Regions from separate parts of the Enterobacter cloacae complex sp. HYC003_NIDB genome, predicted to be linked through region 1. Evidence: predicted binding sites of a transcription regulator. Region 1 holds the regulator's gene; each other region holds the start of a gene.
What was found. The regulator PurR, encoded in region 1, represses purine synthesis genes. The targets are predictions, from matches to a motif close to CANGCAAACGTTTGCNTG.
Positions count from the first base shown of each region.

Region 2: the regulator PurR is predicted to act here: its motif matches at 1,203-1,220, upstream of purL (phosphoribosylformylglycinamidine synthase).
Region 3: the regulator PurR is predicted to act here: its motif matches at 7,900-7,917, upstream of pyrC (dihydroorotase).

Region 1 covers NZ_CP114220.1:2,813,588-2,823,457, forward strand. Annotated here, with positions in the region: gene O1722_RS13375 (TetR/AcrR family transcriptional regulator) at 1-504, shown strand, start outside; gene nemA (alkene reductase) at 558-1,655, shown strand; gene gloA (lactoylglutathione lyase) at 1,755-2,162, shown strand; gene rnt (ribonuclease T) at 2,259-2,918, shown strand; gene grxD (monothiol glutaredoxin 4) at 2,997-3,344, opposite strand; gene O1722_RS13400 (C40 family peptidase) at 3,683-4,441, shown strand; gene sodB (superoxide dismutase [Fe]) at 4,564-5,145, shown strand; gene O1722_RS13410 (MFS transporter) at 5,183-6,349, opposite strand; gene cydH (cytochrome bd-I oxidase subunit CydH) at 6,511-6,600, opposite strand; gene purR (HTH-type transcriptional repressor PurR) at 6,898-7,923, shown strand; gene punR (DNA-binding transcriptional activator PunR) at 7,941-8,852, opposite strand; gene punC (purine nucleoside transporter PunC) at 8,965-9,870, shown strand, end outside.
Region 2 covers NZ_CP114220.1:1,297,557-1,307,426, forward strand. Annotated here, with positions in the region: gene mltF (membrane-bound lytic murein transglycosylase MltF) at 1-1,038, opposite strand, end outside; gene purL (phosphoribosylformylglycinamidine synthase) at 1,306-5,193, shown strand; gene qseE (two component system sensor histidine kinase QseE/GlrK) at 5,726-7,159, shown strand; gene qseG (two-component system QseEF-associated lipoprotein QseG) at 7,156-7,908, shown strand; gene glrR (two-component system response regulator GlrR) at 7,905-9,242, shown strand; gene glnB (nitrogen regulatory protein P-II) at 9,323-9,661, shown strand; gene hmpA (NO-inducible flavohemoprotein) at 9,742-9,870, opposite strand, start outside.
Region 3 covers NZ_CP114220.1:3,039,906-3,049,775, reverse strand. Annotated here, with positions in the region: gene mdtG (multidrug efflux MFS transporter MdtG) at 1-796, opposite strand, end outside; gene O1722_RS14600 (Kdo(2)-lipid IV(A) acyltransferase) at 938-1,864, opposite strand; gene trhO (oxygen-dependent tRNA uridine(34) hydroxylase TrhO) at 2,083-3,132, shown strand; gene O1722_RS14590 (YceI family protein) at 3,171-3,749, opposite strand; gene O1722_RS14585 (cytochrome b) at 3,751-4,317, opposite strand; gene O1722_RS14580 (YceO family protein) at 4,544-4,657, opposite strand; gene solA (N-methyl-L-tryptophan oxidase) at 4,708-5,826, opposite strand; gene bssS (biofilm formation regulator BssS) at 5,941-6,195, opposite strand; gene dinI (DNA damage-inducible protein I) at 6,470-6,715, opposite strand; gene pyrC (dihydroorotase) at 6,791-7,837, opposite strand; gene O1722_RS14555 (lipoprotein) at 7,966-8,526, opposite strand; gene mdtH (multidrug efflux MFS transporter MdtH) at 8,625-9,833, opposite strand.

The DNA.
Region 1 (9,870 bases):
GAGTTGTTAAAAACCGCTGAAGTACCTAAGGGATCGTTTTATCACTATTTTCGATCCAAAGAGGCGTTCGGCGTTGCCATGCTGGAGCGGCACTACGCCAGCTACCATCAGCGCCTGGCAACCCACTTCGCCAGCGGTGTAGGTGACTACCGGGATCGTGTTCTGAACTACTATCAGGAAACGCTGACGCAGTTCTGTCAGCAGGGCATCATCAGCGGCTGCCTGACGGTAAAACTGTCTGCCGAAGTGTGCGATCTCTCCGAAGATATGCGCACCGCAATGGATAAAGGGGCCAGCGGCGTTATTGCCCTGTTGGCTCAGGCGCTGGAGAGCGGGCGCAATGAAAAAACGCTCTCCTTCTCCGGCGATCCGCTCACGCAGGCACAGGTGCTCTATTCCCTCTGGTTAGGCGCCAACCTGCAAGCAAAAATGTCTCGCAGCGCCGTGCCGCTCGAAAGCGCGCTGGCGCATGTGAAAAACTGTATTACCGCGCCTGGCGTGTAGCCGGCGTTTTTATTTACCCTTTTACTAGTCGACTGGTCTACTCAGGAGCCGTTATGTCCGCTGAAAAGCTGTTTACCCCACTGAAAGTGGGTGCCGTTACTGCCCCAAACCGCGTGTTTATGGCCCCACTTACCCGTCTGCGCAGCATCGAGCCGGGCGATATCCCAACGCCATTGATGGGTGAGTATTACCGCCAGCGCGCCAGCGCGGGCCTGATTATCTCCGAAGCCACGCAGATTTCTGCTCAGGCAAAAGGCTACGCCGGTGCACCGGGTCTGCACAGCCCGGAACAGATCGCCGCGTGGAAAAAAATCACCGCAGGCGTGCATGCTGAAGATGGCCGTATTGCGGTTCAGCTGTGGCACACCGGTCGTATCTCACACAGCAGCATCCAGCCTGGCGGTCTGGCGCCGGTTTCTGCCTCTGCCCTGAACGCCAATACCCGCACTTCCCTGCGCGATGAAAACGGTAATGCGATCCGCGTCGACACCACCACGCCACGCGCGCTGGAGCTGGACGAGATCCCGGGTATCGTGAATGATTTCCGTCAGGCCGTCGCCAACGCCCGTGAAGCGGGCTTCGACCTGGTTGAGCTGCACTCTGCGCACGGTTACCTGCTGCATCAGTTCCTGTCCCCGTCTTCCAACCAGCGTACCGACCAGTACGGCGGCAGCGTTGAAAACCGCGCGCGTCTGGTGCTTGAAGTGGTGGATGCTGTCTGTAATGAGTGGAAGGCAGACCGCATTGGTATTCGTGTCTCCCCGATCGGTACTTTCCAGAACGTCGACAACGGTCCGAACGAAGAAGCAGACGCGCTGTATCTGATTGAAGAGCTGGCGAAACGCGGTATCGCCTATCTGCACATGTCCGAGCCGGACTGGGCAGGCGGCAAGCCTTACAGTGAAGCCTTCCGTCAGAAAGTGCGCGAGCGCTTCCACGGCGTGATTATCGGGGCGGGTGCGTATACGGCAGAGAAAGCCGAGGATTTGATCGGTAAAGGCCTGATCGACGCCGTGGCCTTTGGCCGTGACTACATTGCTAACCCGGATCTGGTTGCCCGTTTGCAGAAAAAAGCCGAACTGAACCCGCAGCGTCCTGAAAGCTTCTATGGCGGCGGCGCGGAAGGTTATACCGACTACCCTTCACTGTAATCCCGCTTTGTACATTGATAGCGGCGACCTTTCGCCGCTATACTAAAACATCGTTTCTGTTCAAAAAGATAATCCATTCCACTGGTTAATGAGGAAATTATGCGCCTACTTCACACCATGCTGCGCGTTGGCGACCTGCAACGTTCCATCGATTTCTACACTAACGTTCTGGGCATGAAGCTGCTGCGCACCAGCGAAAATCCGGAATATAAATACTCCCTGGCGTTTGTCGGTTACGGCCCGGAATCTGATGAAGCGGTCATCGAGCTGACCTACAACTGGGGCGTGGACAGCTACGAGCTGGGTACGGCTTACGGCCACATCGCGCTGGAAGTGGATAACGCCGCCGAAGCCTGCGAACGTATCCGCAGCAATGGCGGTAACGTCACCCGTGAAGCCGGTCCGGTTAAAGGCGGTACCACCGTAATTGCGTTTGTGGAAGATCCGGACGGTTATAAAATCGAACTGATCGAAGCCAAAGACGCTGGTCGCGGCCTGGGCAATTGATCCCGCAGGGCGCACTTTGCGCCCGTTGTTTTGCTGCATCGCCTCTCAAAATTTGCCATAATGCGCACTGCTTTTTCCCCCTTGTAAGAGACCCTGATGTCCGATAACGCTCAATTTACCGGTCTGTGCGACCGTTTTCGTGGTTTTTATCCCGTTGTCATTGATGTTGAAACAGCCGGATTTAACGCTAAAACCGATGCGCTGCTTGAGATTGCCGCCATCACGCTGAAGATGGATGAACAGGGCTGGCTTGTACCGGACACCACGCTGCATTTCCACGTTGAACCCTTTGAAGGGGCAAACTTACAGCCAGAGGCGCTGGCCTTTAACGGTATCGATCCGACAAACCCGCTGCGCGGGGCGGTAAGCGAATACGAGGCGCTGCACGCCATTTTCAAAATGGTGCGCAAAGGCATGAAAGAGAATGACTGTAGCCGCGCCATCATGGTGGCCCACAATGCCACCTTTGATCACAGCTTCACTATGGCTGCCGCCGAGCGTGCCTCGCTCAAGCGTAATCCATTCCATCCGTTTGTGACCTTCGACACCGCCGCGCTGAGCGGCCTGGCGCTGGGGCAAACCGTGCTCTCTAAAGCCTGCATCACGGCGGGTATTGCGTTTGACGGCACCCAGGCGCATTCCGCGTTATACGACACCGAGCGTACGGCGGAGCTGTTCTGTGAGATCGTCAACCGCTGGAAACGTCTCGGCGGCTGGCCGCTGCCGATGGGCGACGAGGCCGATCTTCAATCGTAGGTTGGGTAATCGATAGCCCCACAGGACAAAAAAAAGCGACCAACATAATGTGGTCGCTTTTTTATATCCGCAGAAAACTTACTCTGCGTCCGGCTCTTCGGTTTTATACTTCGCCGCAGTCTCTTTGATCAGCTGTTGCAGTTCGCCGCGCTGATACATTTCAATCAGGATGTCGCATCCGCCGACCAGTTCACCATCAACCCACAGCTGTGGGAAGGTCGGCCAGTTGGCGTATTTTGGCAGTTCAGCGCGAATGTCCGGGTTTTGCAGGATATCAACGTAAGCAAAACGCTCACCACAGGCGGACAGTGCCTGAACCGCTTGCGCGGAGAAGCCGCAGCTTGGCAGCTTCGGAGAACCTTTCATGTACAGGAGAATCGGGTTTTCAGCGATCTGGCGCTGAATTTTTTCAATAGTGGTGCTCATGTCTTGCTTCCTTTAACTTCTGTTACGGCATCAGTCTGACATTGTAGCGGGTCAGGCCGACATCGGAAAATAACATTTTTGTCACGTCTAATTATTTTATCGCTTATCGCATAAAGTTGCATTGCTAATGTCGTTTATCCCCAGACGAGGTGCGGTTTTGCTTAAGGAGCGAACAGGAGTGCGACAGAATGGTGAATTTTTTTGCACTTGCTAACGAAACATAATTTTTGAATGAAAAATGCTATTAACTTCTTCTGAATTTATGGATTAGAATCGACAGGTTTTGTAAATCTCAAGCGGGTATGCATTGTGGCCTGCATTTATCAGGGGACTGCCCAGTGGCGCGGATAACTAAAATCTCGATGACGCTCTGTGCTTTACTGTTTACCACACTCTCATTTACGCCAGCGGCGAACGCCTCTGAACAGGCGCGGCATTCTGCTGTACAAAAATCGCATCTGGCAAAAACCACAGAACGTAAGAAAAAAACCACCAGTAAAACAGTAAAGAAGAAAACCACCGCTCAGACCAAAAAGACCGCCTCCAGTAAACCCAAAACTCTCCGTTCCGGCACGCACAAAACCACCCGCACGACCGCCAGCCTGGTGAATGAAAAATGCACCGTGCGCAAAGGCCATAAAACGAAATGCGCAAAAGTGACGAAGCTGGCTGACGTGCATAAAGCGCGTATGCAGAAAGCGCAAAAAACGGCGATGAACAAACTGATGGGGCAAATAGGTAAACCGTATCGCTGGGGTGGCACCTCTCCGCGCACCGGTTTTGACTGTAGTGGGCTGGTTTATTATGCCTATAAAGATCTGGTGAAGTTTCGCATTCCACGCACCGCCAATGAGATGTACCATCTGCGCGACGCCGCGCCTGTAAACCGTGGCGAACTGCAAAATGGCGACCTGGTGTTCTTCCGCACCCAGGGACGCGGTACGGCCGATCACGTTGGGGTGTATGTGGGTAACGGTAAATTTATCCAGTCACCGCGCAGCGGTCAGGACATTCAGATCACCTCTCTCAGCGAAGATTATTGGGTGCGCCACTATGTGGGTGCGCGCCGCGTGATGACGCCAAAAACCATTCGCTAAACCCTGCCCTGCCGCCTCCATGGCAGGGTAAGTTCCTCTTTTGCATACCCTTTCAATTTGCTATTCTGTCCTTGTTGTCTGTAGGGTTATTGGCAACGTATAAAACTATAAGGAGAGAAGCAATGTCGTTCGAATTACCTGCACTACCGTATGCAAAAGACGCCCTGGCCCCGCATATTTCCGCGGAAACCCTGGAGTACCATTACGGCAAGCATCACCAGACCTATGTCACCAACCTGAACAATCTGATCAAGGGCACCGATTTTGAAGGCAAAACGCTGGAAGAGATCGTGCGCAGTTCAGACGGCGGCGTATTCAACAACGCCGCACAGGTGTGGAACCACACCTTCTACTGGCACTGCCTGGCCCCAAACGCAGGCGGAGAACCTACCGGTGAGCTGGCGGTAGCGATTAACGCCGCGTTCGGCAGTTTCGCGGATTTTAAAGCGAAGTTTACTGACGCAGCCGTTAAAAACTTTGGCTCCGGCTGGACCTGGCTGGTAAAAGAGGCTGATGGCAAACTGGCTATCGTTTCCACTTCTAATGCGGGTACCCCTCTTACCACCAGCGCCACGCCGCTGATGACCGTGGACGTATGGGAACACGCCTATTACATTGATTACCGTAATGCGCGCCCGAACTACCTGGAACACTTCTGGGCACTGGTTAACTGGGAATTTGTTGCGAAGAACTTCGCCGCGTAAGAGACACGCAGAAGGGGCAGCCCTTCTGCGTTTTTGTTTATTCCGCCGTACACACCGCTTCAGGCTGTTTACGACCAGACATCATCACCAGCAGCAGGCCGAGTGCAGCAATGATCGCCCCCATCACCGGCACAAAGCTGTAACCCAAACCACCTGAGATCACCGCCCCGCCCGCTGCGGCACCCAGCGCATTGCCCAGGTTAAACGCACCGATATTCACCGACGAAGAGAGCCCCGGCGCTTCGTGCGCAACGCGCATTACGCGCATCTGCAACGGTGGCACCACGGCAAAGGTTGCGGCGCCCCAAACCACCATGGCAATCGCGGCACCCACTTCGTTACGCGCCAGCCACGGAATCGCCACCATGATGACAATCAGCAGCGTTAAAAAACCTTTCAGTGTTCCACTGACGGAGCGGTCGGCAAATTTCCCGCCGAGATAGTTGCCAATCGAGAACCCGACACCAATTAGCACCAGCATCGCGGTAACAAAGAGTGGCGTTGCGTGGGTAATGTCGTGCAGCACCGGGGAGATATAGGTGTAGAGCGTAAACATCGCCCCGGCCCCCAGTACCGTGGTAAGCAGCGCGGACAACACCTGAGGACGCATCAGCACCGCCAGCTCTTTACGTACTTCCGGACGTTCTCCCGCACTTCCTTTCGGCAGTGAGAAGAACAGCGCAACCATCGCGACCACGCCCAGTCCGGCGGTTGCGAGGAAAGACATACGCCAGCCGATGGCTTCTCCCAGCCAGGTGGCAGCGGGAACGCCGCCGATATTAGCGATGGTGAGGCCCATGAACATAGTGGCTACCGCGCTGGCCTGCTTATGTTTTGGCACCACGCTGGCGGCAACAACCGAGCCCAGTCCGAAGAAGGCGCCATGGTTGAGGCTGGTCAGAATGCGCGAAAGCATCAGAGTGGTGTAATCGGGCGAAATTGCGGAAAGCACATTTCCGAGAGTGAAAATCGCCATCAGGAAAATCAGCGCATTGCGGCGAGCGCGGTGGGAAAGCAGCAGCGTCATCAGCGGCGCGCCCACCATCACGCCAATCGCGTAGGCGCTAATTAACATACCGGCCGCAGGAATTGAGACGTCCACACCCCGGGCGATAACAGGCAATAACCCCATAGGGGAGAATTCAGTGGTGCCAATCCCAAAGGCGCCAATCGCCAGGGCCAGCAGGGGAAAATTGATTTTCATGAAGAGACTCCGGATACCGTGCCATAACCCGGCACAGAACTAAGAAGTCAAAAGCATGACATCAATCACAAAAAATGAGAAGTTAACATTTTGGCAAAAGATTTTTGCCGGAGAGGTAACAATAGCGGCAAGAGAGGGAGAAGGTTCTCCCCCCTCCTGAATCAGTGCAGCGCAGCGGTTAAACCACCCGCAACAATCAGGGCAAGAACAACAATGGTGGTAAACAGCGAAAACTTCAGATCGGTACTCATCAATTTTTCTCCTTTTATTCACCCTACGAAAAGTGAGCTTGCTCATTTTTACACAGTTCAGGTCAAAAATCTTCCAGGATTTAAGCGGATATCCACTTTACCTCTTCCCCTTTTCATCAAGATAGGACAAAATTCCACGCTAAATTTATTAGCGTACCGGCCACTGACCCCCTCCTGACGTCCTGTGTCGTTTTCCCGGCGTGTCGCAACTCATGTTTGCGTGATAAGGGTGAGAGAAGGCAAACGTTTACCTTCAATTTTTTCAGGAGCTTAGGATATGGTCTGGAGTGACATTTAATGGCAACAATTAAAGACGTAGCAAAACGCGCAAACGTTTCCACCACAACCGTATCACATGTTATTAACAAAACGCGTTTCGTCGCTGAAGAGACGCGTAATGCCGTCTGGGCGGCAATCAAAGAACTGCACTACTCGCCAAGTGCCGTCGCCCGCAGCCTGAAGGTTAATCACACCAAATCGATTGGCCTGCTGGCCACCAGCAGTGAAGCGGCCTACTTTGCTGAAATCATCGAAGCCGTTGAAAAAAACTGCTTCCAGAAAGGCTATACCCTGATTCTGGGCAACGCGTGGAACAACATTGAAAAACAGCGCGCTTACCTGTCAATGATGGCGCAAAAGCGCGTCGACGGCCTGCTGGTAATGTGTTCTGAATACCCTGAGTCGGTCCTTTCCATGCTGGAAGAGTATCGCCACATTCCGATGGTGGTCATGGACTGGGGCGAAGCGCGCGCAGACTTCACCGACTCCGTAATTGATAACGCCTTTGAAGGCGGCTACATGGCGGGGCGTTATCTGGTAGAACGCGGTCATCGTGAAATTGGCGTGATCCCGGGTCCGCTGGAGCGTAACACCGGAGCTGGCCGTCTGGCCGGTTTCATGAAAGCGATGGAAGAGGCGCTGATCACCGTGCCGGAAAACTGGATTGTTCAGGGCGACTTCGAGCCGGAGTCGGGCTATCGCGCCATGCAGCAGATCGTCTCCCAGCCGCATCGCCCTACCGCGGTGTTCTGCGGCGGCGACATCATGGCGATGGGCGCGCTCTGCGCGGCGGATGAACTCGGCCTGCGCGTCCCGCAGGATATCTCGGTGATCGGCTATGACAACGTGCGCAACGCCCGCTTCTTTACCCCGGCGCTGACCACCATTCACCAGCCGAAAGATTCGCTGGGTGAAACGGCCTTCAACATGCTGCTGGACAGGATCGTCAACAAGCGTGAACAGTCCCAGTCCATTGAAGTTCACCCGCGCCTGATTGAACGCCGTTCCGTTGCGGACGGTCCGTTCCGCGACTACCGTCGTTAATCACTTTACGGGACCAGCTATGCTGGTTCCCGCAACCACTCCCGGTTCAGCGTTTCGCTGTCGCCCAGATAATCCAGCAGCCAGTCCATGGCGGGCGAGACGTCGTTTTGCTGCCACGTCAGACAGCACGCGGCATCCGGGAAGGGGTTTTCCAGCGTCAAGGCCACCCACTCTCCCGCATCGATGCGCGGGCGCGCAAAATGCACCGGCACCATGCCAACGCACAGCCCCGCGCTCAGACAGGTGGCCGACGACTCCCAGTCCGGCGCGACCACGCGGCGCTGATTATCCAGCAGCCAGGTAATGCGCTTGGGCAGCGAGCGGGAGGTATCTTCCAGCACCAGCGAGGGCCAGTTGCGTAAGGTGTCATCGCTCAGCGGACCTTCCTGCGCCGCCAGCGGGTGATCGCGCGCGACCACGCAGGTCCAGCTCAGCATGCCCATGTCGCGAAACGCGTAGCGCCCCCCAACCGGGATCGCCTGGGTTGCACCAATCGCCATCTCCGCCCTGCCGTCCGCCAGCGCATCCCAGACGCCGTTGAACACTTCCTGCGAAACACGCAGTTCGACGTCGGAAAAATGACGATAGAAATCGACGATCATCTGCCGGGTCCGCTCCGGCTTAACGATGTTATCCACCGCGATAGCGAGATGCCCGCGCCAGCCGTTGGCGATCTGCTGGCACTGCTCACGGGTGATCTGCATTTTTTTGATAACAGACCGCCCTTCCTTCAAAAACCACGCTCCGGCAGGCGTGAGCTCCACGTCGCGATGGCGCCGCTCGAACAGCGGGACCGCCAGCCACGCTTCCAGCTGGCGCACCGTATAGCTGATAGCCGAGGGAACGCGATGCAGCTCCTGGGCGGCACCGGTAAAGCTGCCGTTACGCGCCACGGCATCAACCACTTCAAGGGAATAATCTGACCACATCTTTAGCCTGCAAATTTTTTGAATGCACCCGCCAAATATTAGCGTTTCACAAGCCGCTTTGCACTCCCTACACTCTGCGCCAACGTACACCTGCCTCCTCAGGAGAAAAAAAGTGCAACCCAGGAAAGGATTTTTAGTCTGGCTCGGCGGCTTAAGCGTGCTGGGCTTTTTGGCGACCGATATGTATCTGCCCGCGTTCGCCGCGATGCAGGAAGATTTGCAAACCCCTGCCGCCGCCATCAGCGCCAGTTTAAGTTTGTTCCTCGCTGGCTTTGCTTTTGCGCAATTGCTGTGGGGGCCGCTCTCGGATCGTTTTGGCCGTAAGCCCGTCCTGTTGTTGGGGCTGGCGATTTTTGCCGTAGGCTGTCTGGGCATGATGTGGGTCCGCGATGCCGCCTGGCTGCTGGCGCTGCGCTTTATTCAGGCGGTCGGTGTCTGCGCCGCTGCGGTCACCTGGCAGGCGCTGGTGACCGATTACTACCCCGCCTCGCGCACTAACCGCATATTCGCCACTATTATGCCGCTGGTCGGCCTGTCGCCGGCGCTTGCCCCGTTACTGGGCAGCTGGATCCTCGCGCATTTCGACTGGCAGGCTATTTTCGCCACGCTCTTTGCTATTACGCTGGTCCTGATGCTGCCTGCTTTCGGGCTTAAACCTGCGCATAAAAAAGAGACGCATCCGGACGCAAAGCCCATCACCTTTACCTCTTTACTGCGGTCGAAAGCCTATCGCGGTAACGTGCTGATTTATGCTGCCTGCTCTGCCAGCTTCTTTGCCTGGCTGACCGGTTCGCCGTTCATTCTGCATGACATGGGCTACAGCCCGGCGGCTATCGGCCTGAGCTATGTACCACAGACCATCGCCTTCCTGGTGGGTGGCTATGGCTGTCGCGCCGCGCTGCAAAAATGGGAAGGCCAACAGATGCTGCCCTGGCTGCTGGTGCTGTATGCCCTAAGCGTGATTGCGACCTGGGCTGTCGGCTTTATTCCCGGCGCCGGGCTTGCAGAAATTTTGATT
Region 2 (9,870 bases), 1.5 Mb from region 1:
CCGGTCGCTGATGCCGAGGCTCTGGGCGGTATTTTTGGTCAGCATCATCAACCCGCGCACGCCCGTGGGGGAGGTGGCCTGAGCATCCCAGTGCGATTCCTGGTAGGAAATCGCCGCCAGCAGCTTCCAGTCAATCTCCTGGGCGTACTTCTCAAACAGCGGTTGCAGATCCGGCAGCACGCTGTCCACCGCGCGCAGGAAGGTGCGGGTGTCAACGTAATCAAAATCGTCTCCGTGACCGAGATATTTCTCTTCCAGGCGCGCCAGGGTGCCGTCTTCATTGATGGAATTAAAGAAATCGAGCATAGCCGCAGAGACGGTTTGATCGTCGTCCAGCTGGGTAAACCAGGTCACCGGCTGTTCGTCGGTCACATCCAGCGCCACGGCAATTTCAGGATGAACGCGCTGGAAAAGGCTGATCGCCACCGAATCAGCAATGGTATAGGCCAGCTTTTTATCTTTTACCTGCTCCAGTAATTCGGTCGTGCCGAGTTTAGGATCGACCGTCCAGCTGAGGTTCGGGTATTTTTTCTCTTTCAACGCCCGCAGATCGTCAATCACCACATGGCCTGGCGCAATGGTCAATTGCTGGTCGGTGATGTCGGCCAGTGAGCGCGGGCGCAGGCTACCCACACGATAAACCACCTGCTGCGACACGGAGTAATAGGTCGGGCCCGGCTGATAGTTTTTGCTGCGTTCGCTGTTGTACACCAGACCTGCGGCGAGAATATCGGCACGGTCATGGTCCAAATCATCAAACAGCTGGTTGATGTTCTGCCGCACGGTAACTTTCAGCTTCACGCCCAGATAGTCCGCAAACAGCTGTGCCAGTTCGTAATCAAGACCGATAGTTTTACCGTTGATATCGTCGTAAATAAGCGGGGAGGAGAGGGTACTGACGCGCAACTCCCCCCGCTCCTGAATGGCGGCGATACGGTTTTCGGCCTTGCCGAACCAGGGGATAGACGGCCAGAGGGCCACTGCCAGCAGCAACGTAACAATGCCGATGAGCAGATAATTAATCTTTAATTTTTTCAATTAGTTAATTCTCTGCGACGCCGGTTGCCTCAGTGTGCTGTAGTCATGTTAAGAATAGAGTTTGCCATTGATTGAGCGGCATTTTGCGCAAAGTAGCGCCAGTTGGCAACCAATTAGAGAGACAGGTCACATCTATTGTTAAACATAAAGGATGATTTTATTTCGACGCAAACGGTTTCGTCGGCGCTCAGGATTCTCTATAATGACGCCCGTTTTCCCCCCTTGCGCACACTGTAAGCGCCCCGGCGCTTCGAAGACGAGAGACTTATGATGGAAATTCTGCGTGGTTCGCCTGCACTGTCTGCCTTCCGTATTAACAAACTGCTGGCACGTTTTCAGGCGGCCGACCTTCCGGTAAGCAATATTTACGCTGAGTATGTCCATTTTGCTGACCTGAACGCCCCCCTGAATGCAGAGGAGCGCGTACAGCTGGAACGCCTGCTTAAATATGGCCCAAGCCTGAGCAGCCATACGCCGACCGGCAAATTAATCCTCGCCACGCCACGCCCTGGCACCATCTCCCCCTGGTCTTCCAAAGCCACCGACATCGCTCACAACTGCGGCCTGAGCCAGATTAACCGTCTGGAGCGCGGTGTGGCGTACTATGTGGAAGCGTCAACCCTGAGCGACGCGCAGTGGCAGGTGGTTGCCGCAGAGCTGCACGACCGCATGATGGAGAGCGTGTTTGATTCTCTGGATGATGCGCAGAAACTGTTCTCCCACCATCAGCCTGCGCCGGTACAGAGCGTGGATCTGCTGGGGCAGGGGCGTCAGGCGCTGATCGACGCAAACCTGCGTCTTGGTCTGGCGCTCGCAGAAGATGAAATCGACTACCTTCAGGATGCATTCGTTAAGCTGAATCGCAACCCGAACGACATCGAACTGTATATGTTCGCGCAGGCCAACTCCGAGCACTGCCGCCACAAGATTTTCAACGCCGACTGGATTATCGACGGCGAACAGCAGCCGAAGTCGCTGTTCAAAATGATCAAAAACACCATGGAGCAAACCCCTGATCATGTGCTGTCTGCTTATAAAGACAACGCCGCGGTGATGGAAGGTTCCGAGGTGGGCCGCTTCTTCGCCGACCGTGAAGCAGGGCGCTATGACTTCCACCAGGAGCCTGCGCATATCCTGATGAAAGTGGAAACCCACAACCACCCGACGGCCATTTCTCCGTGGCCGGGGGCGGCGACCGGCTCCGGCGGTGAAATCCGTGACGAAGGTGCGACCGGTCGCGGCGCGAAACCAAAAGCGGGTCTGGTCGGTTTCTCCGTTTCCAACCTGCGTATTCCGGGCTTTGAGCAGCCGTGGGAAGAAGACTTCGGCAAGCCAGAGCGCATTGTCACCGCGCTGGATATCATGACCGAAGGCCCGCTGGGCGGCGCGGCGTTCAACAACGAATTTGGTCGTCCGGCGCTGAACGGTTACTTCCGTACCTACGAAGAGAAAGTGGACAGCCACAACGGCGAAGAGCTGCGCGGCTACCACAAACCGATCATGCTGGCGGGCGGGATTGGCAACATTCGCGCCGATCACGTGCAGAAAGGCGAGATCGTCGTCGGCGCGAAGCTGATCGTGCTCGGCGGCCCGGCAATGAACATCGGTCTGGGCGGCGGGGCAGCCTCGTCTATGGCTTCCGGCCAGTCTGATGCGGATCTCGACTTCGCGTCCGTGCAGCGCGACAACCCGGAAATGGAGCGCCGTTGTCAGGAAGTGATCGACCGCTGCTGGCAGCTCGGCGACGCCAACCCGATTCTGTTCATCCACGACGTGGGCGCGGGCGGCCTGTCCAACGCTATGCCTGAGCTGGTGAGCGACGGCGGTCGCGGCGGACGCTTCAACCTGCGCGATATCCTGAGCGATGAGCCGGGCATGAGCCCGCTGGAAATCTGGTGTAACGAATCCCAGGAGCGCTACGTGCTGGCGGTTGCCGCCGATCAGCTGCCGCTGTTTGACGAGCTGTGCCGCCGCGAGCGCGCGCCGTATGCGGTCATCGGTGAAGCGACCGAAGAGCAGCACCTTTCCTTAAGCGACACCCACTTTGACAACCAGCCGATCGATCTGCCGCTGGACGTGCTGCTCGGCAAAACGCCGAAGATGACCCGCGACGTGCAGACTCGCAAAGCGGCGGGCAAAGCGCTGGATCGCCAGGGCATCACCGTGGCAGAAGCGGTTAACCGCGTGCTGCACCTGCCTGCCGTGGCAGAGAAAACCTTCCTGGTCACCATCGGCGACCGTACCGTGACCGGTATGGTGTCGCGCGATCAGATGGTCGGCCCGTGGCAGATCCCGGTCGCTAACTGCGCCGTGACCACCGCGAGCCTCGACAGCTACTACGGCGAAGCGATGGCACTGGGCGAACGCACGCCAGTGGCGCTGCTGGACTTCGCCGCTTCTGCCCGTCTGGCGGTCGGTGAAGCGCTGACCAACATCGCCGCGACGCAGATTGGCGATATCAAACGCATCAAACTTTCCGCGAACTGGATGGCCGCTGCCGGTCACCCGGGCGAAGATGCCGGCCTGTACGAAGCGGTGAAAGCGGTGGGTGAAGAGCTGTGTCCTGCGCTCGGCCTGACCATTCCGGTGGGTAAAGACTCCATGTCGATGAAAACCCGCTGGCAGGAAGGTAACGAGCAGCGCGAGATGACCTCTCCGCTGTCGCTGGTGATCACCGCGTTTGCGCGCGTGGAAGACGTGCGTCATACCGTTACGCCGCAGCTTTCCACTGAAGATAACGCCCTGCTGTTGATTGACCTCGGCAAAGGCCATAACGCACTGGGCGCCACCGCGCTGGCGCAGGTTTACCGCCAGCTCGGCGATAAGCCAGCCGACGTGCGCGACGTCGCTCAGCTGAAAGGCTTCTACGACGCAATTCAGGCGCTGGTGGCGCAGCGTAAGCTGCTGGCCTACCACGACCGTTCCGATGGTGGCCTGCTGGTGACGCTGGCAGAGATGGCCTTCACCGGTCACTGCGGCGTTGAAGCAAACATTGCCACGCTTGGCGAAGACCGCCTGGCGGCGCTGTTTAACGAAGAGCTTGGCGCGGTCATTCAGGTACGCGCCGCAGATCGCGACGCGGTGGAAGCGATTCTGGCGCAGCACGGTCTGGCAGACTGCGTACACTATCTCGGTAAAGCGGTGCAGGGCGACCGCTTCGTGATTGAAGCCGACGGCCACGCGGTGTTCAGCGAAAGCCGCACCACGCTGCGTATGTGGTGGGCGGAAACCACCTGGCAGATGCAGCGCCTGCGTGACAATCCGGAATGCGCCGATCAGGAACACAACGCGAAGGCGAACGACAACGATCCTGGCCTGAACGTGAAGCTCAGCTTCGACATTAACGAAGACATTGCCGCGCCGTACATTGCGACCGGTGCGCGTCCGAAAGTAGCCGTGCTGCGCGAGCAGGGCGTTAACTCCCACGTTGAGATGGCGGCGGCCTTCCACCGGGCGGGCTTTGACGCCATCGACGTCCACATGAGCGACCTGCTGGCCGGGCGTACCGGGCTGGATGATTTCCAGGCGCTGGTCGCCTGCGGCGGTTTCTCCTACGGCGACGTGCTGGGCGCGGGCGAAGGCTGGGCGAAGTCTATTCTGTTCAACAGCCGCGTGCGTGACGAGTTCGAAACCTTCTTCCACCGTCCGCAGACGCTGGCGCTGGGCGTGTGTAACGGCTGTCAGATGATGTCTAACCTGCGCGAGCTGATCCCGGGCAGCGAAGCCTGGCCGCGCTTTGTGCGTAACCAGTCTGACCGCTTCGAAGCGCGCTTCAGCCTGGTAGAAGTGACCCAAAGCCCGTCTCTGCTGTTGCAGGGAATGGTCGGTTCACAGATGCCAATCGCGGTTTCGCACGGTGAAGGTCAGGTTGAAGTGCGTGATGCGGCGCACCTGGCTCAGCTTGAAAGCAAAGGACTGGTGGCGCTGCGCTTTGTTGATAACTTCGGCAAGGTCACCGAAACCTATCCGGCTAACCCGAACGGTTCGGCAAATGGCATTACCGCGGTCACCAGCGAAAGCGGTCGGGTGACGATCATGATGCCGCACCCGGAGCGTGTCTTCCGTACCGTTAGCAACTCCTGGCACCCGGAAAACTGGGGCGAGGACAGCCCGTGGATGCGCATTTTCCGCAACGCGCGTAAACAACTGGGTTAAGTTTCAACGCCCTGACTGTAGGCCCGGTAAGCGCGAGCGCCACCGGGCTTTTTTGTACCTGTCGCAAAATCGCGACAATCCTCTGGGTTAAGTGTCTCCAATAAGAGACACTTAACTTATTGATTTATATATGTCAGGACGGGTTCCCATTAAGGTGTTGCTTAATAGCGACACTTAGCCTGGAAATCATTCACCTGACAATCAATGCATTTTAATAATAAAACTATTATTAATCATAAGGATAGTATCAATTTTTGCAATCTGGCACGCACGTTGCATAATAGTAAGCAGTGGCTCATTCACCTTCTTATGTCAGCCCCTTCGGGACGTGCTACATAAACTTCGAATGACGCACAAAAAGGTGCCTGCCGTCCAACTACTGATTATTGCAATGCTTTATCAGGCCAGGGCGAAACGTCGAGTTAGGCACCGCCTTATTCCATGACAAAGCCGGGTTTTTACCCGGCTTTGTTGTATCTGAAGGGCAGACTCAGTTACGCTCTCCTCAAACCCGGATGATGAGAGTAATGTGTTGAAACGCTGGCCCGCTTTCCCTCGCTCCCTGCGACAGCTCGTTATGATGGCCTTCCTGCTGATCCTGCTACCTTTGCTGGTTCTGGCGTGGCAGGCATGGCAAAGCCTGAATGCGTTAAGTGCCCAGGCGGCCCTGACTAACCGCACCACGCTTATTGATGCCCGCCGTAGCGAGGCAATGACCAACGCCGCGCTGGAGATGGAGCGTAGCTATCGCCAGTACTGCGTGCTGGACGACCGCACGCTGGAGAGGGTCTATCAGAACCAGCGTAAACGCTACAGCGAAATGCTGGATGCCCATGCCGGGGTCTTGCCGGATGACAAACTCTATCAGGCGCTGCGTCAGGATCTGAACGATCTGGCGCAGCTCCAGTGCAAAAACAGCGGTCCTGATGCCGCCGCCGCCGCCCGACTTGAAGCCTTCGCGAACGCCAATACGGAGATGGTGCAGTCCACCCGTACGGTTATCTTTTCCCGTGGCCAGCAACTCCAGCAGGAGATTGCCGAGCGCGGCCAGTTCTTCGGCTGGCAGGCGCTGGTGCTGTTCCTCGTCAGCCTTGGGCTGGTACTGCTCTTTACCCGCATGATTATCGGCCCCGTAAAGGGGATCCAGCGGATGATTAACCGCCTGGGGGAGGGCAAATCTCTCGGGGATACGGTTGTTTTTAAAGGCCCGCGCGAGCTGCGCTCGGTCGGTCAGCGTATCATCTGGCTTTCTGAACGCCTGGCGTGGCTGGAATCGCAGCGTCATCAGTTCCTGCGCCATATCTCACACGAACTCAAAACACCGCTGGCCAGTATGCGTGAAGGCACGGAGCTGCTGGCAGACGAAGTAGCGGGGCCGTTAACCCCTGAGCAAAAAGAGATCGTGGCGATTCTGGATGCCAGTAGCCGCAATTTACAAAAACTTATTGAACAACTGCTGGACTATAACCGCAAGCTGGCGGATGGTGCTGTGGTGCTTGAAAGCGTTGAGATTGAACCGTTGGTGGACATGGTGATCTCCGCCCATAGCCTGCCAGCAAGAGCTAAAATGATGCATACCCAGGTGGATCTCAATGCGCCTTCCTGCCTGGCAGAGCCGATGCTGTTGATGAGCGTACTGGATAATCTTTATTCCAATGCGGTGCACTATGGTACTGAATCCGGTACCATTTATATCAGAAGCAATAACAACGGTTCGCGGGTATTTATTGACGTAGCGAATACGGGAAGCCCGATTCCGGATGATGAAAAAACGATGATCTTTGAGCCCTTCTTCCAGGGGAGTCATCAGCGAAAAGGTGCGGTAAAAGGAAGTGGTCTGGGGCTGAGTATTGCCCGCGACTGCATACGACGCATGCAGGGTGAGCTTAACATCGTGAGTGATGAACGCGCCGATGTCTGTTTTCGTATCGAACTGCCTCTTGAGCCGGAAAAATCAATGAAATGAATAACAACCTGGTGAGTATGTCACACGTCTTTTACCGCGCACTGCGCGCGGTGTTTTCCAGCAAAAATGTGCGCCTGAGCCTGCCCTGCTTACTGCTGGCCGGCTGTGTAACCCATGCGCCGAAAAGTGCAATTAGCCACAAACAGGAAGATAAATGGCCGCAAAAACAGCTGGCCGATTTCCTTTCAACACGTTGCGATGATATCTGGAACCTGTCGGGGCGTGATGTTGAATCCAATCCGCTGTTCTGGCTGCGCGGAATAGACTGCGCCCAGCGGCTGGCGCCCGCCGAGGCCCGTGCCCAGGCGGCGATGCTGGTGGACGATACCTGGCAGGACGCGTTTAAACGTGGGATCGTGATGGCGGATGCCAGAATCACGCCTGTCGAACGCCGCGCCAACGTGACGCGGCTGGATACTTACGTGATCAATATTCCCCCGCAGGTGCGCCCGGTCTATCAGCTCTGGCGGGATGGACAAACCCTGCAATTACAACTGTCTGAAGAGCGTTTCCGCTACAGCAAATTGCAGCAGTCGAGCGACAGCGAGCTTGATGCGCTTCGCCAGCAGCAGGAGTCGCTGCGCGAGCAGCTGGAAACCACCACCCGCAAGCTCGAAAATCTGACCGATATCGAAAGACAGCTCTCGACGCGTAAGCCGGCAGGCAGCTATCTGCCCGATGGGTCGAAAGGCAACTCTGCCACGACGCCAGACAGTGAGACGCCGAAACAAGAGGATGTGAAGCCATGACAAGCCGTAAACCTGCCCATCTGTTACTGGTGGATGACGATCCCGGGCTGTTAAAGCTGCTGGGAATGCGTCTGGTCAGCGAAGGCTACAGCGTGGTCACCGCTGAAAGCGGGCAGGAGGGGCTGAAAGTGCTCAGCCGCGAGAAAATCGATCTGGTGATCAGCGATTTGCGCATGGATGAAATGGATGGCCTGCAACTGTTCACGGAGATCCAGAAGCAGCAGCCCGGGATGCCGGTGATTATCCTCACCGCTCACGGATCTATTCCTGATGCGGTGGCCGCAACGCAGCAGGGGGTATTCAGCTTCCTCACCAAACCAGTGGATAAAGACGCTCTCTATAAAGCAATCGACAGCGCCCTTGAGCATGCGGCGCCATCCGGCGACGACGCCTGGCGTGAATCCATCGTGACGCGTAGCCCTGTGATGCTGCGCCTGCTGGAACAGGCGCGGATGGTGGCGCAATCCGACGTTAGCGTGCTGATCAACGGCCAGAGCGGGACCGGGAAAGAGATCCTGGCCCAGGCGATCCACAACGCCAGCCCGCGCAGTAAAAATGCCTTTATTGCCATCAACTGTGGCGCGCTGCCGGAACAGCTGCTTGAGTCTGAGCTCTTCGGCCATGCCCGCGGCGCCTTTACCGGCGCGGTGAGCAGCCGTGAAGGGCTGTTCCAGGCGGCTGAGGGGGGCACGCTGTTTCTTGATGAAATTGGCGATATGCCCGCGCCGTTGCAGGTCAAACTGCTGCGCGTGTTGCAGGAGCGAAAAGTGCGTCCGCTTGGCAGCAACCGCGATATCGATATCAACGTGCGTATTATTTCCGCTACCCATCGCGATTTACCCAAGGTGATGGCGCGCAACGAGTTCCGTGAAGATCTTTACTATCGACTGAATGTCGTCAACCTGAAAATCCCGGCGCTGGCCGAGCGTGCGGAAGATATCCCGCTGCTGGCAAATCACCTTTTGCGCCAGGCCGCTGACCGCCACAAACCATTCGTGCGCGCGTTCTCCACCGATGCGATGAAACGCCTGATGACCGCAAGCTGGCCGGGCAACGTACGCCAGCTGGTGAACGTGATTGAGCAGTGCGTGGCGCTGACGTCATCGCCGGTGATCAGCGATGCGCTGGTGGAGCAGGCGCTCGAGGGGGAAAACACGGCCTTACCGACGTTTGCGGAAGCGCGAAACCAGTTCGAGCTGAACTATCTGCGTAAGCTGCTGCAAATCACCAAAGGCAACGTGACCCACGCGGCGCGCATGGCCGGGCGTAACCGTACCGAGTTTTATAAATTGCTCTCACGCCACGAGCTGGAAGCGAACGATTTTAAAGAGTAATACCGCAAAATTCGCCTGAATATGATACTGTGAGCAACCGATTACGAGGCTGCTTACTGGCAAGAGTTTAAGGACCCACCATGAAAAAGATTGATGCGATTATTAAACCTTTCAAACTGGATGATGTACGTGAAGCGCTGGCAGAAGTAGGCATCACCGGGATGACCGTAACTGAAGTGAAAGGTTTTGGTCGTCAGAAGGGCCACACCGAGCTATACCGTGGCGCAGAGTACATGGTGGACTTTCTGCCGAAAGTGAAAATCGAGATTGTGGTGAGCGATGATATCGTCGATACCTGTGTGGATACCATCATCCGCACGGCGCAGACCGGTAAAATTGGCGACGGGAAAATCTTCGTCTTTGACGTGGCGCGCGTGATCCGTATCCGTACCGGCGAAGAAGACGACGCGGCGATTTAACATTCTTGCCGGGTGGCGCTGCGCGTACCCGGCCTAAAAAACCCTTCGTAGGCCCGTGCAAGCGCAGCGCCGCCGGGCGATTACAGCACTTTATGCGGGCCGAAACATTCGTAATGAATGTTGTCTTTATTCACGCCCAGGTCTACCAGCTGCTTCGCGGCATACTGCATAAACGCTACTGGCCCACAAACGTAGAACTGCATCCCCGG
Region 3 (9,870 bases), 230 kb from region 1:
CGGGAACAGAGGCGATTAGGCCGCTGATAAAGGCGATATTGCTGACGTTTCCCGCCAGGTCGCGTACGTAGAGCGTCAGTATAGGCGCGATTGAACCGGTGGCCACCTGGATAATCATGGTGGTTACAAACAGGCTCAGCACCAGCTTTGGGTTTTTCAGCGAGGCCAGCACATCCCGGGCGTGCAGCATCTCTTTTTTGGCCACGGGCGTGAAATTCTCGCGGATACAGATAAGCGTCACCAGGAAGCAGAGGAACAGCACGCTGGCGGTAATGAAGAATACCGGCCGCAGTCCGTAGTGGTCGGCCAGCAGCCCGCCCGCCAGTGGGCCCAGCAGTGCGCCGCTTACGCCGCCAGTGGATAGAGTGCCCAACGCCCAGCCGCTTTTCTGGCGCGGGATTTGGGTGGCGATCAGGGCGTTGGCGTTAGGGATAAATCCCCCGAGCAGGCCCAGAAGCGCGCGTAGTATCAGGAACTGCCAGACATTCTGCGCCACCCCCATCAGCAGCATAATGATCGCCATGCCGAGCGCGGAGCGCAGCAGCATAATTTTGCGGCCTTTGCGATCCGCCAGCCCACCCCAGAAAGGCGACGCAATGGCGGAGAACAGGAACGTAATGCTGAACACCAGGCCGGACCACATATTCAGGGCGCTATGTCCGGTGACGCCGAGCTGTTCAACGTAGAGGGGCAGGAAGGGCATCACCAGGCTAAAGGCGGCGCCAGTAAGAAAACAACCCAGCCACGCAACCGTCAGGTTACGTTTCCAGTTTATGGGAGCATCTGTGGGGGACATAACTATCCGCATAATGAGGTGCAGGGCACCGTGAACAGTGAGGTAATAAGCCTGCTAATTATGCGCCCGGGGTATGATTGCCGCAATGACGGGGAGCTTTTAAAGCTAAAACAACATGCGGCCCGGAAGGCCGCACGCAGGTTAATACCGGGAAGGAACGCCCTGAGGCCGGGTTTTAAAGCGGCGATGCAGCCACATGTACTGCTCCGGGGCGAGCATAATGCATTTCTCGACAACGCCGTTCATCCAGCGCGCGGTGGTTTCTGCATCAATCAGCGGTGGCGCGAGTTCCGGCTCCAGCATGATGAGCTGATAGCCTGAACCGTCTGGTTTACGGCGCGGTACAAACGGCACGATAGCCGCTTTGGACATCCGCGCCAGCATCCAGGTCCCGGTGGTCGTCGCGGCATCTTCCACCGCAAAGAACGGGACAAACACGCTGGATTGCGGGCCATAGTCATGATCCGGGGCATACCAGACCACTTCACCTGATTTCAGGGCGCGGATCATCCCTTTCAGGTCTTTGCGATCGATCATGCTTTTATTGGATCGCATGCGTCCGTTGGTCTGGATCAAATCGATCACCGGATTATCGTTAGGACGATAAACGCCTATACCCGGCGCCTGCATGCCGAACATGCGCGCGCCAATTTCGAGCGTCAGGAAATGAACGCCAATCAGCAGGACGCCAGTCTGGTTGGCCTGAAGAGTATGCACCGGCTCCATGCCGGTCCCGGCCACTTCCGTCCAGCGCGCCATGCGTTTATCCGACCAGAACCAGGCCATACCGGTCTCCATCAGCCCCATGCCGACAGATTCGAAGTTTTTAACCACCATGTCGTGGCGCTCAGATTCACTCATCTGAGGAAAACAAAGCTCAAGGTTACGATACGCGATCCTGGCGCGACGCTTCATAAACTGCTGAGCAATGCGGCCCAGTCCTTTACCCATGCGGAAAATGACGGGATAAGGCAACTGTACAATTAGCCACAACAAGCCAATGCCTGACCATGTTAACCAATAGCGGGGATGCAAAAGCGCGGCAGTAAATTTCGGTAACTGGGTCATGTCTGTCCTGTGTTCTAACGTCCTGAAAGGATATTGTCTCATTTTTTAAGGCATAGCCAAAATGTCTGTCATCGAAACATGAAAGAATATGCAAATGTTAAGTCTGATTAATCAGGTTGACTGAAATGTAGCGTAAATTGTGTGGATGTAAATTGTCTTTGTTTGCTATATCATGCCGACCGATTTTTAATTCTCAACGATTGCAGGACTTGTACACCATGCCAGTGTTACACAACCGCGTTTCGAATGAGATGTTGAAAGCGCGTATGTTGGCCGAAACCGAACCGCGCACAACGATCTCTTTCTATAAGTATTTCACCATTGATGATCCCCAGGCGACCCGCGATGCGCTTTACCAGGCTTTTACCGCCCTGAACGTGTTTGGTCGCGTCTATCTGGCGCGTGAGGGGATTAACGCGCAGATCAGCGTGCCGGAAAGCAAGGTCAGCGCCTTCCGCGACCTCCTTTACGGGTTTGATCCGGCGCTTAACGGCTTACGCCTGAACATTGCGCTGGATGATGACGGTAAATCATTCTGGGTGCTGCGCATGAAGGTGCGCGAGCGTATTGTGGCGGATGGCATTGACGATCCGAGCTTCAATGCCGCTAATGTGGGGGAGTACCTGAAGGCCGCTGAAGTGAACGCGATGCTCGACGATCCGGATGCGGTGTTCATTGATATGCGTAACCACTATGAATATGAAGTGGGGCACTTCGAGAATGCGATGGAAATTCCTGCCGACACCTTCCGCGAGCAACTGCCAAAAGCCGTTGAGATGATGCAGGAGCATAAAGACAAAAAGATCGTTATGTACTGCACCGGGGGGATCCGCTGTGAAAAAGCCAGCGCCTGGATGAAGCACAACGGGTTTAATAAAGTCTGGCACATTGAGGGTGGGATCATTGAGTATGCCCGTCGCGCCCGTGAGCAGGGTTTACCGGTGCGTTTTATCGGTAAGAACTTTGTGTTTGACGAGCGTATGGGCGAGCGAATTTCAGAGGACGTTATCGCGCACTGCCACCAGTGCGGTACGCCGTGCGATACGCATACCAACTGCAAAAACGACGGGTGTCATCTGCTGTTTATTCAGTGCCCTGCATGTGCCGAGAAGTTTAATGGCTGCTGTAGCGAGCTGTGCAGTGAAGAGAGTATCTTGCCTGAAGAAGAGCAACGTCGTCGCCGTGCCGGACGCGAGAACGGGAATAAGATCTTTAATAAATCCCGGGGCCGACTGAATACCAAACTGGGTATTCCGGACCCGGAGTAAAACACTGCCCGGCGGCGCGAAAGCCTGCCGGGCCTGTTTTATGACTTCTGCTGAACGCCTTCCACCGAAATAATCAACTCAACATCCTGCGATGCCGGGCCTAAATCCGTGGTGATATTAAAATCTTTTAGATGAATTTTGCCTGCGGCTTCAAATCCAGCACGTTTGCCACCCCACGGATCGTCGCCCTGTCCAATTAATTTGGCATCCAGTGTGACCGGTTTTGTTACGCCGTTCAGCGTCAGATTACCGGCAATAGCGAGCTTATCACCGTCTTTCTTCACCTCTGTCGACGCGAAAGTAGCTTGCGGGAATTTGCCCACGTTCAGAAATTCAGCGCTGCGCAGATGTTTATCACGCTCGGCGTGATTAGTGTCGACGCTGTTGGTATTAATGGTGACGTTCACTTTATCGGCAGCAGGGTTTTTCTCGTCGAAAGTAAATGTGCCATCGAAATCATTGAATGTGCCATATAACCAGCTGTAACCCAGATGCTGAATACGGAAATTGACAAAGGCATGCTGGCCCTCCTTATCAATTTTATAGTCAGCGGCAATGGCCGAACCGGTGGTAAATAGCAGCGAACCTAATGCGATACCCAACAGGCGTTTTTTCATTTTATGCTCCAGAGTCAACTGACGAACGGCCAAGCATGCGCTTCAGCGTATCGTCTTTATCAATAAAGTGGTGTTTCAGGGCCGCAAGGCCATGCAGGACAGACAGGATCACCACGCTCCATGCCAGCCACAGATGAACCACACCTGCGGTGTCAGCCTGTGAACCGGCGTCAGCCAGCGTGGCTGGGACGTCAAAAAGCCCAAACACGCTGATCGGTTTACCGTCTGCGGTGGAAATGAGATAGCCGCTGATCAGAATGGCGAACAGCAGGGCATAGAGTGCGATATGTGCGCCAACAGCGCTTATGCGGGTAAGTCGGCCATGGCTTTTGGGCGCTGGAGGGGGCGGAGAGATATGTCGCCAGATCACGCGAAAAACCAGACCCATCATCAGCAGAACCCCAATGCTTTTGTGCAATTCGGGGGCCTGATGATACCAACCGTCATAATAGCTTAATGTCACCATCCAGAGGCCAAGACCAAACATGGCATAGACGGCAAGTGCAAAAAGCCAGTGTAAACACATGGATATTATTCCGTAGCGACGGGAGGAGTTACGCCATTGCATATGAATTTCCGTTCTCAAATGACTGAGCAATAAAAATGGACGGGTTAAATAAATAATGCAACTGAAAAAAATGAATAATGTTTTTTATTTAATTTATTTCAGCGAATTTGAATGTGTTTCCGCAATGTATTTCAATCGCTTCGTTCAATAAATTTGAGGTGACGTTTTTTAAAAAATATAAGTTAAATAAATTTAAAGGAGTGTCAATAAACGTCAGCGAGGATTTTCAGAAGAATACAATATAGATAACGTCAATGATCGCCAGCAGCGACCAAAGAACAATGTAGAGCATGAAATGCTCGCGGATGTTATTGATAAGGTAATTCACCAGTCTGCGCATCATGCCCCTCTCGCTAAACAGGCCCCGGTTATTCGGAGCCTGTAGAGGTATTATCGGTTAAAGCGCGAGAGCGCGAAGGGCTTGAGATCAAACGAAGGCGCGATCCCCTGCGCAAACTGGGCGGCGATTTCACCTAACACAGAGGCAAATTTAAACCCGTGACCGCTGAGCCCGGTTACGAGCAGGGTGTTATCGTGTCCCGGCAGGGTGTCGATGATAAAATCTTCATCCGGGGTGTTGTCGTAGGTGCACGCTGCGCCGTAAAGCAACCCGCCTACGCCCGGCAGGATATTACGCAGGAACGTGAAGGCTTCGGAACCATCCTGCGGATAAGCGCCGTACGGCTTGCGTTCTTCCGCAGAGGAAATTACCTGCCCGCCGTTATGTTTGCCAATCTTGAGCGCGTCTTTTTCCGAGGGAAAACCGTAGAACTGGTCGCCATTGGGTAACTCGCCTGTAAACGCCGGGAATTTGTTCTGACTGCTGTAACGCCCGTCAGACTGGAACCAGGAGAAGACTTTTCGCACCGGCTGGATGGGCAGGTCCGGCAGCAGTTTCGTCACCCACGTTCCCGCACTCACCAGCAGACGCGTGGCGGTATATTCACCTTCAGAGGTGGTGACGGTTGAACCCTCTGCATGGTGGGTGATGCCCGTGACCGGACAGTTGAACAACTGTGCGCAGCCCGCTTTGGCGGCGAGATCAATCCAGGTCTTAATGGCCGTTTCGCTGTGCAGTACCCCGGAATTGGCTTCAAACAATCCAATGTAGTCTTCAGGAACAGAAATTTCCGGCCAGCGCGCCATGATGCCGTTTGCATCCAGACGCTCGACGTCCAGGCGGTAGGCTTTCGCGCTCTCCTCGACGGTCGCCAGAAACGTGGAGCTGGCTGGCCCCAGGTTAACGACCCCGGTGCGCTCAAAAATGCGATCTTCGGTGAGGGCGGCCAGCTCATCCCACAGCGTCTGAGCCCGAAGCACCAGCGGTACATAACGTTCACCTTCACCATAAGCGTGACGGATCAGACGGGTATCGCCGTGATGGCTTCCTTCAGAGTGGGGGGGAAGGTGGGCGTCAATCATCAGCACTTTCAGACCCGCCTGCGTGGCGTAATAACCGGCGGCAGATCCTACGGAGCCGCTTCCGATAATGATTAAATCGTATTTCATAGGCTTCTCTTTACTAACGCTTTGTTAGCAGAGTAATTAACTAAGCGGGCTTATACAAGAGCGAAATAAATAAGGCACCGCGAGGGTGCCTGTTGAGTGAAAAGGGGTATAAGGTCAATGCCGTTTATACTCATTTTCCTGATAGTCGCCAGATTCTATTTTTGCGATGCCTGCTTCTAAAATAGAGATAAACTGACGGGCGACGTCTGTTGTAAGCCACAGCGTCTGTCCAACTTCCGCTTCATCACGGTTTTGCTGATTTGGGGTCTGGTAGTGCAAACGCAGCATCAGCGCATCGTAGCTGTCTACGGTGCTGATATCCCAGCCAACAAGCGGATGGGTCTGGATGACTTCACTATTCTTTTCCATTATAACCCCCTTAATGCGTGTTAGAAGACAACGACTTTGAGGTTCAATGCATGTTTTTCTGAAAGCAATTTCAGTATATCAATTAATAAGGGTTCAGAAGGAAAAAATAAACGGGTAGCAACACATTTTTATGCTTTTTAGGATTGTTCGAACAATAAAACGCCATCTTGTTCACGATTTTCTAAGAAGATGCTGAAATATTTTGAACTTTCAGGAGACGAAACGAAAAAAAGCCGGGGCGACCCGGCAAAAAAACACAATGAGGGAGCAAATTTTAATCAGTGATGAACCAGTCGTCGGCGCTTTCCCATGTTTCCTGCAAAATTTCGCTGATGCGTTCTTTGTCTTCTTTCGCGCCGCCGATGACGGAAAGATGGTTTGCTGTCGCATAACGTACCGTTACGGCGCCATCGTTTTCAGGAAAAGTGCTGTTAATACGTCGGGATAGTTCACCCGCCAGAGCGTCGAGTGCGCCAGCAGGCAGGACGGTGGATTTGGCTATGGTGACTTCGATACGCATAAATGCCCCCTGTGCAATATACTGTTTATTTATACAGTTATATTGTCGGTTTGACAACAGGGGGGCGCGATTTTTTTAGCGTTTTACCGTCCAGTTTACGGTTTCACCGGCCAGGAAGGGGATCAGCGTATCGTCGGTGAGCGCAATCGACGCTTCAACCTGGCTTTCTTTGCGCTCCAGCTCAATGAACGTGTCATTAACCGGCAGACCGTAGAAACGCGGGCCGTTAAGGGAGCAGAAGGCTTCGAAATGGTCTAACGCATTCATCTCTTCAAACACGGTTGCGTAACTTGCCAGGGCGGTCGGGGCGTTAAAACAGCCTGCACAGCCGCAGCTCGCCTCTTTACGGTGACGGGCATGCGGGGCGGAATCCGTGCCGAGGAACGCGCGCGGGAAGCCGCTGGCGACCAGCTCACGTAGCGCCTGCTGGTGGATGTTGCGCTTGAGGATCGGCAGACAATACAGATGTGGGCGAACGCCGCCCACCAGCATGTGGTTACGGTTAAACATCAGGTGCTGAGGGGTGATGGTGGCAGCGATCAGCTCGTTACCGTCGCGGACGTACTCTGCGGCATCTTTAGTCGTAATGTGTTCAAACACCACTTTCAGCCCTGGAAGACGCTGGCGCAGCGGCTCCATGACCGTTTCGATAAAACGTGCTTCGCGATCGAAAATATCAATGTCAGCGTGGGTCACTTCCCCGTGCACCAGCAGCGGCATGCCCAGTTTTTGCATACGCTCCAGAACGGGCATGATGGCGTCAATGCTGGTCACCCCATGGCTGGAGTTGGTGGTGGCATTCGCCGGGTAGAGCTTCGCGGCGGTGAACACACCTTCGTTAAACCCGCGCTCAACTTCATTCGGATCCAGCGAGTCCGTCAGGTAGCAGGTCATCAATGGGGTAAAATCGTGTCCGGCCGGAACGGCGTCAAGGATACGCTGGCGATAGGCAATCGCGGCCTCGACGGTAGTGACTGGCGGAACCAGGTTAGGCATAACAATCGCACGGCCATAAATTTCGCTGGTATACGGCACGACGGTTTTCAGCATGTCGCCATCACGAAGATGGATATGCCAGTCGTCTGGGCGGCGGATTTTGAGAACCTGGGATTGTACAGTCATGGAAGCTCCGGCTTGAAAGAGATCAGTCATAAGAGGGCTGTTTTTGCCGGACACAAATCATAAGCGGAAACGTTTTCGTTTGCACACTATTCCGTTAAAAAAAACGGGCGCCTGAGCGCCCGGAGTGTTTAGTCGGTGAAAGGGATGATGATTTCACCCGGTTTCACCTCTATCCCTTTGGCATATTTTTTCGCCAGAGATTCGCCTTTGCTCTTGTCTTCGCTCAGAACATAGGCAGGCTGTTGGTTAAAGTAGTTCTGCAACGACTGGTTGAGATACGGCATCAGCGTTTGCAGCACCGGTTTCATTTTATCCGGCGTCACAACCGCATCGACGATTTCCATCTCTTGCAGGAATATTGCCCCTTTCTCTTTATTAAAGACCGGCAGCGCCTTGAGCTTCAGCTTGATATCCGCTTTCTGATTGCCGAAGAGCGAGGTCATATCGAGGCTGGCATCGCCGGAAAGGGTGACTTTGTTAGGCTCCTCGCGCCCAATCTGGCTGGCGAGATTTGTCAGGACGATATGCGCATCCGCAAGGCCGGGCACGCCGATATCTTTTGAAAAGTTATTATGTTTTTCCAGCGCCTGATTAATTTCCTGCTCACTGACGGTGTACTGCGTAAGCTGGTTACATCCCACCAGCAGACCACTGACAATTAACGCAGCGGCAATAACGATCTTTTTCATGGCGTTCCTCAACATAAAATCGGCGCATCTGTCCTGATACGCCAGTATGTCAGGGTGATCCAACAGAAACCAGCAGAAAAAACTGATAATGAAAGGGGTCAGGCGCCAGGCTCCAGCATCCCGCGGGTGCTGCGTTTATCACTGAACTGCCACCAGAGGGCAATCAGCGTCATAAAGCCGACCATGCCGAGCATGACCCACGGCAGCTCCGGCTGATGGAGCGCTTTTCCGGCATCAAACAGCCAGCCGCCACCGGTGTAACCCAGTGCGCCGCCAAGCGCCAGCCCGAGACGGCTGAAGCCCATGTAGCTGCCGCGGGCCCGGGCGTCGGCAAGTGACGCGCTCAGCGTTTCACGGGCTGGCTCGGCAATGATTGAACCAATATAGAAGGTGCAGATGAGCATAAACAGTTGCTGAAGCGAACTCACCAGGCCGATGGGCATCATGCTCAGCGTCATCAGCAACAGCCCGGCCATCAGACGGTGCTCAAGCCGGAAACGGCGCTCGCTCCAGCGGGCAATCGGATAGAGCAGCGTCAGAGAGAGGCAGGCCTCAATGGCATACATCCATTTCACCGCTGCCGGCGTGCCGGCAATATCGTTAACCATAATGGGCAGCATCAGCATGACCTGCACGGCGAGCATGTAGTAGCCGGTCAGGGTTAACACATAGGTGACGAAGCGTTTATCGCTCAGCACGCGGTCAAGCCCTTCCCGCACAGGCGCCTTCACCGTCGACAGCTTCCACGCGGGCAGAAACAGACCGTTAAACAGCGCGCAGAGAATAAACAACACCGCGCCGGTGGCGCAGACCAGGCGGAAATCGTATTGCAGCAGCCAGCTTCCCAGCAGGGCGCCCACCACCGCGCCAGCGCTGTCCTGCATCATCAAAATGGAGAAGAAGCGCCCCCGGTGTTGCGGACGGATAAGCTTAACCACCAGCGCGGTACGCGGTGGGTCGAAAAGGGTGCCGCCAATCCCGGAAAGGAAACAGGAGAACCACAGCAGCCAGGGTTCATGAGCGATTGCCATGGTGGCGAATCCCGCCGCACGTAACAGCATGCCGGTGACGATCATCGGTTTCGCGCCGAAGCGGTCGGCTATTGCGCCGCCAAACACGCCCAGACCCTGTTGTACAAACTGGCGTAGACCCAGCGCGATCCCGACCATCAATGCCGCCCAGCCCATTTGATCGACAAAACGAATCGATATAAGCGGAAAAACGACAAAAAAGCCGAGCACGACCAGCATGTTATCGACGAGCAGGAAATATTTACCCAGGCTCCTGGCCTGTGATACGCGGGACATTTTCCCTCCAGGGAAAATAAAAGGTGAGCACGCTAAC